One region of the Bradyrhizobium sp. WBAH42 genome, then DNA from elsewhere that is predicted to be linked to it. Evidence: riboswitches for the same ligand, from Rfam matches in the RefSeq annotation. Region 1 holds a riboswitch; the other holds the start of a gene.
The links. Region 1 has a riboswitch for cobalamin ahead of metE (5-methyltetrahydropteroyltriglutamate--homocysteine S-methyltransferase). Riboswitches for the same ligand answer to the same signal wherever they lie in the genome.

Region 1 (5,681 bases):
CAGATGATCGTTGCTATCAATCGCATTGTGGCATTTGGTCCTCCGCGCTGCACCGTAGGTCGTTGCTGCTACCGCCCATACGCTTTTACAAGAACTGAATTGTTTATGACTCGTCGGCGCTACGGGCGGCCGCTCTTCGGTCGTGACGGTTCCCCACGATCTCGAGTGGCCTACCCAGGAAGGCCGGCATCAGCGCCCGTTTGCTCCAGGACTTGGAACGGTTGCGATATGGAGCCGCGCTTTGCCGTGTGCGCTCCGGACGTGCGCAAGCTGCCCACGTGTTCGGACAATCGCGAGCGCCATCCTGATGCAATTCAGTGTGAGGATACAGTCCACGATACGCGATTGCCCATCGCGCACTCGTGGCGAATAGCTCTGGTGCGGTTAGCCGACTCAAGCTACACATCATTCTTAAGTACCTCACTACATAATGGGAATGACATGGTGGCAGTCGTTCGGGAAGTAACAGTCTCATCTTACGCGCTTGAAGTAGATGGCCAACTCAGAGCCGAATTCGCAACCAAAGACGGTGCCACGGCAGGTGGAGCAGAATTAAAGAAGCGGTTTCCCAAGCTTACGATCCGGGTCTATGACGTGCAGACGAATGAGCGCGAGGAAATCTAGGCCGAGTCAGTTTGGCGCTCGACATTCTGTACATCTCCGGAGCTTTCGCCCTGCGGTGAGTAGGCGCTCAGCGGGTGTGCCGGGCTTGCTACCAGTGTAACTTCCTAGCCCGTTTCGTTTCAGCGTCGGTCCCTAGTGCCGGGCGTCGCTACGTTCACGCTCCTGCGTATGTCACGCAGCTACGCGATGTGCGGAGCGCACGCCTCATCGGCTCGGGTCGGACGCATCCCCAAGCGCTCTAGCGAAGAATGCAGGAGAGCTAGTCCCCCGCAACCTGGTTGCTCTCACTGGGTGGAGTGCAGGCGGGCAAACCAGTCGCAAACTAGTACGCGCCGCTGAGCTCGACACCTGGCGGAAAAGTATCATGCTGCTTGACCTTTCGTAGGGCAGGCCGAACTGCTGCGAGAAGGGCAGCCGGACTATTGCGGAGCCGTAAGCAACGCAACTGCGGAGCGGGTATGTCTTGCAGTTGGTACGAGGCTTTCGACCGTACGGCAGCTGCGGTGCGATGTTGCTCTGCCCGGCCGTCTACTAAGGCCTTCGGTCCCCTAAGTCTTCCTCTTCCTTTGGCTCGGTCCGTTGAAACCAGGAGCCCGGAGGAAATTTCGCGATGCGCTTGGCAAAAGAGGATTGTGGCTCCCAATCTTGGCCTTCGCTCTTCTCGAAAGTGATGACCCCGTTGTGTGTAAAATAACGTGGTCCTTGGATATCGCAATTCACCAAGAGCAGAATGCGCCATAGATCGCCTTTCTCGTTCGGCTTGTCATTCTGCTTGGGTAAGTAGTCTACCCCAACAGGTTCAATGATAGTGCATCGGCCCTGCCGCAGAAGATCGCCGAGCCGGCCTTGCGGCGTAGTCACAAAGTTGAAGTTACTTGGATCATGCAGAAAGCTAAGGTTTGCGTCCCTTTCACCATCTGCGACTTCTTTGGCGATCAACGAGAGCGCTAGGGCACGCCAGCCCAATTCCATCGGCTTCGCATAGGTTGACGCAAGCTCAATCGTACCGTCGAGCGCGACTTTCCAGGTGATAGCGTACTGTTCGTCTGATTTGTTGTTTCGGTGCCGGGTCCACGAAACGAAAACATAGTCGTTTTCGCCAAGTTCAACGACCCCCCACATCTGAGGGACGAACTGTGCCACCTTCGAGACATTGGAGAGGATTTGTTCTATCGTCTCACCATCTTGCGCTCGCCACGTTGACTTGAGTCTTTCGACAAGTGGGTTGTCGCTGGCGCCAATGGTGTTGCTCATGGCAGCCGGCCAGGCTAGGCACATTAGAAGTCCGCCCAGGGCAAGCCATAGCGCGGGTCTTCCCGACATTCTCTTCATAACTCTCGGCCTATCGCGTTTCATCCGTACATCTTTCAAAGCGGGCAACCTTGAAGCTGCTATGAGCGGGCGCAAGAAGTTTACGGAGAGGCGACGGGGCACCCGTGGCTATCCCGCGCGGGCAGCCGCTCCCCTCTATGTCACGCGCCGCTAACTTCCCTAGCCCGCGACAGCTTCAATTGGCTGAGCTGGACATACCCAGCAAGAGAGACTGGGTATGTCGAGCGGCTTGCATTCTTTGTGCCAGGGAGAGGGCGGAGAGTTGCACGGGTTTTATGTCCCTCTTGTCGACTTTCCAACCTGCGCACGCTTCGATGTTTCCATTCAGTGTATCGGCCGCAGTTTGTGGATCCTTTCAAGTGCGTTTGCCGTCATTGAACCGTCTGGTACGCGATCGTTGGCGTCGGCGTGCGGCCTACATGATGGCTGGCGACAGGAAGCCGGCTTAATCGATGAACTTTGAAGTCTGGTTAGCACGCAAATCAACCTGCTCGTCCCGTATGTTGCTAGATTGCGCTGCTCATAGAAAGGCACGGTTATTCGCCTAGATGTCGCAGATTAGCTTGGCACATGATCTGAGAGGTTGACGGAAGAGTCCTCCTGTCGATAATCCAAGTCGTCGAGGTTCTCCGAATCCCACTTGATCCGGAGCTAAGAGGGAAGCCGGTGCAAATGCCGGCGCTGCCCCCGCAACTGTGAGCGGCGAGCTACTGTCCAACGATGTCACTGAAGCCAGCACGGCTTCGGGAAGGCCGGACAGCAGCGATGACCAGCAAGCCAGGAGACCTGCCCCGACGATGTATTGGTCCACGGGCGGGGTGTCTCGGTGGTGCGCCAAGCAGCCGTCGCATGCGCGACTTCCTCTGCCTGCGTCCGCCATGGCCTTTGTCCCCAACAGGGGTTAACACTATGTCTCTTCTCTCTCTTCCGGTTGCTACGCTCGGGACGCCACGCATCGGTCCAAGGCGTGAGCTCAAATTCGCTCTCGAAAGCTACTGGGCGGGAAAGATCAGCGAACAGCAATTGCTCGAGGACGCATCCGGGCTGCGCGCAGCGAACTGGGCTCGTCAGAAATCTCTCGGCGTCACGATCATTCCGTCGAATGACTTCTCGCTGTATGATCAGGTGCTCGATACAAGTGTCATGGTTGGTGCTATCCCGGAGATCTACGCCTCGAAAGGAGACTACGTTTCCCTCAAGACGTACTTCGCCATGGCTCGCGGATCACAATGCGACGACCAGGATACGAGTTGCGGTCTCCGCCAGCGGGGGTCTGGCGCACCCGCGCAGGAAATGACTAAGTGGTTTGATACCAACTACCACTACATGGTTCCCGAGTTTTACAAGGGACAGGCGTTCAGACTTTGCTCTCGCAAACCCATCGAAGAGTATGAGGAAGCAAAGGCTCTCGGCTTTCAGACCCGCCCTGTCCTGATCGGGCCCGTCACATTCCTAAAACTCGGCAAGAGTGCCGATGGCGCGTTCCAGCCCCTATCCCTACTAGATGATTTGATGCCGATCTATATTGAGGTTCTGCATGAATTGGCCGAACGAGGGGCAAGTTGGGTTCAGTTTGACGAGCCCTGCCTGGTCCTTGATCTGAACGAAGCGGTACCAAAAGCACTGCTACATGCTTATAACCGTTTCGCAAAAGAGGGACCGGCTATCAAGATCATGGTTGCCAGCTATTTCGGCGGCCTAGGCGACAATTTGGATACCGCCTTGAGGCTCCCAGTCTCGGGTCTGCACGTTGACCTGGTTCGAGCGCCAGAGTTGTTGGATCAGATCATTGCTGTCGGTCGAAGAGATCTCGTCACGTCGCTCGGTGTCATCGACGGCCGGAATGTGTGGCGATCGAACCTGTCGTCGCTCCGTCGGCGGTTGGAGCCCGCGATTGCGAAGCTCGGCAAGCACCGTGTACAGCTCGCTCCATCCTGCTCGCTGCTTCATGTGCCGGTCGATGTTGAACTCGAGACCGGGCTCACGTCCGACGTCAAGAGCTGGCTTGCTTTCTCTGTTCAGAAGATGCGTGAGCTTGCGATCCTGGCGCGAGCACTCGCTGGCGACCAAAATGTCGGGCTCGCTCTTGCCGATTCGGAATGCGCTGCGACTGCCCGCCGGACTTCGCCGAAGATCCATGATGCCAATGTCGCTGCCCGGATGAGCGCAATCGACCAGACGATGCGCCGGCGCGCAAGTCCGTTTGCACGTCGTTCCGAGATCCAAAGGGCACGCTTTGGACTACCAGCTTTTCCCACCACCACGATCGGATCGTTTCCTCAGACCACAGAAGTCAGAAATGCTCGGGCGGCGCATGCGCGAGGCGCGCTGAGCGACGAGCAATACGATAGGTTCATCAAGGAGGAGATAGCCCGCGCCGTACGTTGGCAGGAGGACATCGGTCTTGACGTCCTCGTGCACGGCGAGTTTGAGCGCAATGACATGGTGCAGTACTTTGGCGAGCAACTCGCCGGCTTCCTATTTACCAGGAAGGGATGGGTACAGTCTTATGGTTCGCGCTGCGTCCGGCCCCCGATCCTGTTTGGCGATGTAGTGCGGTCGAAGCCGATCACTGTGGACTGGTGGCGTTACGCGCAATCACTAACTAGCAAGCCAATGAAGGCGATGTTGACCGGACCGGTGACGATCCTGAACTGGTCGTTTGTTCGCGATGATATTCCTAGGAGCGAGGTCTGCCGTCAGCTTGCGCTTGCGATCCGCGACGAAGTGCGCGACCTCGAGAATGCCGGTGCGGGCATGATACAGATCGACGAAGCTGCACTTCGCGAAGGATTGCCCTTGCGCCGATCGGAGTGGAAGGCCTATCTCGATTGGGCCGGAGAGTGCTTCCGCATCTGCTCATCAGGCGTTACCGATCAGACGCAAATCCATACACATATGTGCTACTCCGAGTTCAACGACATCATCGGTGCGATCGCTGCAATGGATGCGGATGTCATTTCGATCGAGACGTCGCGATCGAAAATGGAACTACTGGGCGCATTCAGCAAGTACGAATACCCAAATCAAATCGGACCTGGCGTGTACGACATCCACTCTCCACGCGTTCCCGAGGTGAGCGAAATGAAGGAGCTGATGGTGCTGGCTCGGACGCGTTTGCAAGAATCACAGCTCTGGGTCAATCCGGACTGCGGCTTAAAAACGCGCAAATGGGAGGAGGTGCGGCCTGCGATAACCAACATGGTCGCTGCCGCCCGCGAACTGCGCGCTGCATCGTCCCCGCAAAATCATTGATCCGGCGCTCGGTCTGTTCTCGACCAAGCTACTCGCTTGTGGTCAATACCGCGCTCCATAATCTCGCGGCAAGACTTGGGGCCAACAAAAAGTGCTTGGCCCCAGTTGATGGTTGGAACGGATGTGCACCCGGAGAAACGACGCTGACGGCTCGCGTTACTTGGCCAAAAGAGAATAGCCGACGGTTCACCAAGGCGAGAGCATTGGCCGAGAATATGAACACACATCGATACGTTTATCGTAGCTCCTTATGCCGTGCTAAGCGATCGCTTGGTCTGAGAGACAAAATCTACGCCGTGGTGTCGCTCATAAGAAGAGTGGGAACGGTTGCGACAACAATGAGAGGGGTGATGCCGGACGTCACCGCAAGGGGCTTCTCATCGGTCCGCTCGCACATGTTTCCCCGTCAGGCGCTCTCATTCGATGGACCCCACATAGTGCCCGACGAGAGGGCGCCGAAGCCAATTCCT
Region 2 (5,681 bases), 4.0 Mb from region 1:
GTTGCCGATCCCCATCTCGCCAAAGATCAAGAGATCAGGCCGGCCGGCCTCGGCGCGCGCCACCGCGCGCTGGCCGGCCTCAAAGGCGAAGACCAATTCCGCCGGGGTGAGCGCGGCCTCGACGCTGAAATCGCGCGTGCCGCTGCGCGGCTTGTCGGTGACGATTCCGGCCATCTGCACCTCGGACAGCGTGCCGGCGTCGACCACCTCGAGGCTCGAACCCAGCTCGCGCGCCAGCACCGAGATCGCGGCGCCTCCAGAGGCAAAATTCGCCATCATCGCGATGGTGACGGCTTGCGGATAGGCCGACACGCCCTGTGCGACGATGCCGTGGTCGCCCGCGAAGATGATGATCGGCACCAGCGCGGCGCGCGGCTGCTCGGTGGCCTGCAGGCCTGCGAGCTCGATCGCGAGCTGCTCCAGCCGGCCGAGCGCGCCGGTCGGCTTCGTCAATTGCGCCTGCCGCGCAATGGCCGCCTCGCGATGGACCGCGGAGATTTCGGGGCAGTTCTGGGTGACCCATTCGGGAAGCATGCTGCCTCGCTCAACGCCTGCGTTTGAGAATGTAGCTGTCCATGATCCAGCCGTGCCGCTCACGTGCGTCCTGCCTCGCGGCGGCAATGCGCGAACCCACGTCGGTGAGCGCACCGGACATGAGGATCTGATCGGGCATGCCGAGATAGGCACCCCACCAGATGTGAAGCCCAGCCGGATCGAGCGACTGGAACGCCGTGCCGCCGTCGAGCATCACCACGACTGTATCGACACCCGCCGGCCAGCCGCCTTCGCGCAAGCGCCGCCCCGTCGTGACCAGGAACGGCTCGCCGATGTCGTTGAGCGGCAGCGCATGCGCCGCGCACAGTGCCTGGATCGAGGTGATGCCCGGCACGACCTCGATTGTCGGCGATGGATTCAATCGCCGCGCAATGCGCAGCGAGGAATCGTAGAGCGACGGGTCGCCCCAGATCAGCAGCGCGACCTTGCCGTCACCGCCGAGATGGCTTGCAATGGTCCGCGACCACGTGGCGGCAACGGCATCGTGCCAATCGTCGACGCCCTTGCGATAGTCGGCCTCGGTCGCGTCGCGCACGGGAAGATCGAATTCGGCGATGCGCGTCGCCTTGTTGGTGAGCACGTCAGTGCAGATCGTCCGCCTGAGATCGGCGAGATCAGACTTCGCGCTCCCCTTGCGCGGGATCAGGACGAGATCGGCCGCGTTGATGGCGCGGGTCGCGGCGCGCGTGAGCTGCTCGGGATCGCCGCAACCGATGCCTATCAGAGAGAGCGTGAGCATCGGGCGTACGGGGCGACCATGACGGCCGCCCCTTGTCTCTTAAGCCGCGTTGTGCAGGCGAGGCGTGACGAGGCCAGGCGCGGTGACACCACGCAGAGACTTCGCCAGCGCCAGCACGGCGAGATCGGCGAGCGGCTCGATCACGATGACCAGTGCATAGGACGCCGCGAAGGTCGCGATGCTGGCGAGGTTGCTCATGGCAAAGCCGGAGCCATAGAGCGCCCAGAACGCCACCCAGGCGATCACGCCGGCCTGGTAGGTCGTCGAGAGCGCCAGCGCCTGACGATATTTGAGATCGACATAGGCGGTGTTGCGCGAAATGATCCGGGCAGCGATTGCCTGGATCGCGAACAGCGGCACCAGCAGCGTCGTGACATTCATGCCATATTGCGGCAGGTCGGCCGGCTCGAAGAAAACGCCCTGGAGCAGCAGGCCGAGCGCAAGGCCGAACGCCGCGGGAGCCGCGCCGAATAGCAGGAACAGTGTCGAGCCGAGAATGAAGTGCACCTCGGAGACGCCGACCGGGAAATGCGGCAGGATCTCGAAGAAGGTGAAGACGGCCGCGGTGGTCGCGAGGGTGCGCAACGCAAGCGAGCCGATGCCCTGCTCGCGCACGGTCTCGACCGCGAGCTTCAAGGCAACGCCGCCTGCGGCGATGCCGGTTGCGTAACTCAACACGAGCTTGGCGCCCGTCACGACGCCGGGTTCGATATGCATGGCTCAATTCCTTCCTGCCGTCACACCCGACGGCCTTGGCCTCAATACGTGCACGGCCGGTCTCCTGGCTCGCGGTTCACTGGGTTCTCCGGCCTTCCCGGACCTTGCGGTCCAGTGGCGGTTCGGAGCCCCTCACCGCTTACAGTCGCGGGGGCGGCTGGGGTTTTGGGCGCCGCAACTGGGTCCGCCCATTCCCATTCCCGATTATGCTCCGGCGCTTTGCGCCGCGTCGAGCACCATGCCGCTCTTGTGTGCCCCTTTCGCATTGCGGGCGTCAAGGGGCGAACCGCTGCCGGAGCCGTCATGCCGGATATTCTCCCGCCAGCGCGCCGAACAGGATCACGGCGGCGGTGGAAGCGGCGCCGCCGCGGCCAAGCTGCTCGGCAAGCTCGGCAATCGTGGTACGGACCAGCCGTTCGTCGGGACGCCCGAGAGATTCGGCGAACAGCGCCGGGGTGCTGGGGGCGAGACCGTGCGCGATCAATTTTGCGGCAAGCGCCGGAAAGGTGCGCCGGCCCATATAGACCACGGTCGTGGCCTCGGGATCGGCCAGCGCGGCCCAATTCAAATTGGGCGGCAACTCGCCGGTGACATCAGCACCGGTGATGAACTGCACCCGGCGGGAGGTATGCCGCCGGGTCAAGGGAATGCCGGCCTCGGCGGCGGCGACACAGGCGGATGTGACGCCGGGAACGATCTCGTAGCCGATGCCGGCTTCGCGCAGTGTTTCCAGCTCCTCCTCGAGCCGACCGAAAATGCCGGCATCGCCGGACTTGAGGCGCACCACGCGCGCGCCGGTTGCGGCGTAGTCGACCAGGAGACGGTTGACGTGGTGCTGCTTGGTCGAAGGACGCCCGGCCCGCTTCCCCACCGCGACGAGATTGGCACCGGGCCGGGCGAGATCGAGGATCGCGCCGGAGGCAAGGTCGTCATAGAGCACGACATCGGCCTCGCGCAGCCGCGCGGCGCCCTTCACCGTGAGGAGCTCGGGGTCGCCGGGGCCGGCGGAGACGAAAGAGACAAAACCGCTCACCGATCCTCCGCGATCAGATGGAAGAACGTGCCCGTGGCATGGCCACGGCGCGAGCCGGTCTCGGCGATGACCGCGCCGGTGGCGTCGTGCACGACGGCCAGTGGCGTATCGGGTTGGGCGAGGATGGTCGAATAGTGGAATTCGTGGCCGCGCAAGCGCGCGCCCGGCCGATGCCCCGGCATCGGCGCGGCGAGTTCGGCAAGACGATAGCCGAGATGCATGCGGCGCTTGGCAAAGCTGGTCTCCAGGCCGAGCAGTCCCGCCATCTCATGGCTGATACCGTCAGCGTCGGTGAGGCCTGCGCCCAGCACCATATAGCCTCCGCATTCGCCATGCACGGGCCGTGTCTCGGCGAAAGCGCGCAAGGAGCTGCGAAAGCGCGCATTGGCCGCGATCGTTCCGGCATGCAGCTCGGGATAGCCGCCCGGCAGCCAGCACACGTCGGCGCTCGCATCGGGCGCTTCGTCGGCCAGCGGCGAGAACGGCACGATCTCCGCGCCCGCCGCGCGCCAAGCTTCCAGCATATGCGGATAGACGAAGGAGAATGCCGCATCGCGGGCCAGCGCGATGCGCTGCCCGGGCGGCGTTACGTTCATGTCGTTCGCCGCAGCTTGCGGCGACCATTTGCCTGCCGATTGCAACACCGCATCGAGATCGACGTGCTCGGCAACGAAGCGCGCGGCCTCGTCGATCAGCTTGCCGATCTCGGCCTGCTCCTCGGCCTGCACGAGGCCGAGATGCCGCTTCGGCAGGCTGATCTCGGCATGGCGCGGCAGCGCGCCGAACACGGTGATGCCGGCCTCGTTCAGCGCGCGCCGCACCAGATCCTCGTGGCGCGGGCTGGCGACGCGGTTGAGCACGACGCCCGCGAGGCGCACGCCGGCGCGGTAATCGCGAAGGCCTGTGGCGATCGCTGCCGCGGTCTGCGCCTGGCCGGAGGGATCGATCACAAGAACCACCGGCCAGCCCAGCATCTCCGCAATGTCAGCGGTCGCTCCGGTGCCGGAGACACCGCGCGCAGCGACACCGTCGAACAGGCCCATCGATCCCTCGGCGAGCACGACATCGGCTTCGGCACCACGGCTGACGAGATGCGCGATAGTGCCGCGATCCATCGCCCAGCTGTCGACGTTGACCGAGGCGCGTCCCGTGGCCGCGGTGTGGAAGGCGGGATCGATGTAATCGGGCCCGCTCTTGAAGCACTGCACGTTCAGGCCGCGATGGCGCCAGGCGCGGGCGAGTGCCAGCGTCAGCGTGGTCTTGCCGACGCCGGAGGCCGGCGCGGAGATGACGAGGCTCGCAGGCATCACGACGCCTCCGGAAAGCGCGGCTCGGCACCGACGGGCCGGTAGCGACGGTCGTAATCGGCGGCGTAGAGACGGCTCTCGTCGAAATCGGCCGCGCCAAGCGTCTTGCCGACCAGGATCAACGCCGTGCGCTCCATCTCGCCACCCACGGCCGCATCGAGCGTTGCCAGCGTCGCGCGCACGATGCGCTGCTCCGGCCAGCTCGCGCGCCAGACGATCGCGACCGGGCAATCCGCGCCGTAATGCGGCGTCAGCTCGACGACGACCTGGTCGAGCAGATGGATCGACAGGTGGATCGCGAGCACCGCGCCGGTCGCGGCGAACGCGGCGAGCTTCTCGCCTTCGGGCATCGCGCTGGCTCGGCCCGGCGTGCGCGTCAGCACGACCGTCTGAGCAAGACCGGGCAGCGTCAGCTCGGTTTCCAGTGCCGCTGCGGCAGCCGAGAATGAGGGAACGCCGGGTGTCACTGTGTAGGGAATCCCAAGCGCGCGCAAACGGCGGAGCTGCTCGCCCATCGCCGACCAGATCGAGAGATCGCCGGAATGCAGCCGCGCGACGTCCTGGCCTGCCGCATGCGCGGCTGCGATCTCGGCGATGATCTCGTCGAGCGACATTGGGGCAGTGTTGACGATCCGCGCTCCCGGCGGGCAATGCGCCAGCACGCCCTCCGGCACCAGCGAGCCGGCATAGAGGCAGACCGGACAGGCCGCGATCAGGTCGCGGCCGCGCAAGGTCAGCAAATCGGGCGCGCCCGGGCCGGCGCCGATGAAATGCACGGTCATGCGCCGTCTCCTTCGGCGATCGCGGCGCTCGCGGTGCGATCCTGCGAGACAACCCGAGTTGCAATCAACCGCGCGCCGGGACCGGCGACCGCGAGCGCCGCGGCCTCGGCGACCGATCCGGTGCCGAACTTCTCCGCGACGAGCTTCGATTGCGTGAACGTGTCGATGCCGGCCAGTGTCGCGGCCGGAACGGCCCGGATCGGCACGCCGCACTCACGTGCGAGCTGCTTCAGTGCGTCGGTATCGGCCTTGTCGCTGACGGTTGCCACCGCCGCAAGTCCTTCCGCACCGCCGGCAGCCAGCAGCGCTTCGCGCAGCGAAGCCAAAGTCACATCGCGCTTGAAGCCGAGCCCGGCGACCTTCATCGCATCGCACTCCACTGCACCACGGGACGTGCTGGCTCCCACGACCGATAGCGGCCGAGCGGGGCGACTTGAGAAATCTCCACCCGCGTCAGCTCGCCACCATGGCGCTGATGGAGTTCGCCGAGCAGCGCTTCCGTCTCCAGCGTCACCGCATGCGCCACGAGCCGCGCTCCGGGCGAGAGC

Region 2: linked by a shared signal. The riboswitch ahead of DCG74_RS18580 (energy-coupling factor ABC transporter permease) and the one ahead of metE (5-methyltetrahydropteroyltriglutamate--homocysteine S-methyltransferase) in region 1 are both predicted to bind cobalamin.

What each region holds. Positions count from the first base shown of each region.
Region 1 is NZ_CP036533.1:8,052,807-8,058,487, forward strand. It holds gene DCG74_RS37700 (nodulate formation efficiency C protein) at 1,156-1,878, opposite strand; cobalamin riboswitch at 2,562-2,765, shown strand; gene metE (5-methyltetrahydropteroyltriglutamate--homocysteine S-methyltransferase) at 2,866-5,211, shown strand.
Region 2 is NZ_CP036533.1:4,006,397-4,012,077, reverse strand. It holds gene cobT (nicotinate-nucleotide--dimethylbenzimidazole phosphoribosyltransferase) at 1-534, opposite strand, end outside; gene cobF (precorrin-6A synthase (deacetylating)) at 545-1,294, opposite strand; gene DCG74_RS18580 (energy-coupling factor ABC transporter permease) at 1,334-2,011, opposite strand; cobalamin riboswitch at 2,048-2,267, opposite strand; gene cobA (uroporphyrinogen-III C-methyltransferase) at 2,313-3,044, opposite strand; gene DCG74_RS18570 (cobyrinate a,c-diamide synthase) at 3,041-4,351, opposite strand; gene cobM (precorrin-4 C(11)-methyltransferase) at 4,351-5,133, opposite strand; gene DCG74_RS18560 (cobalamin biosynthesis protein) at 5,130-5,498, opposite strand; gene cbiE (precorrin-6y C5,15-methyltransferase (decarboxylating) subunit CbiE) at 5,495-5,681, opposite strand, start outside.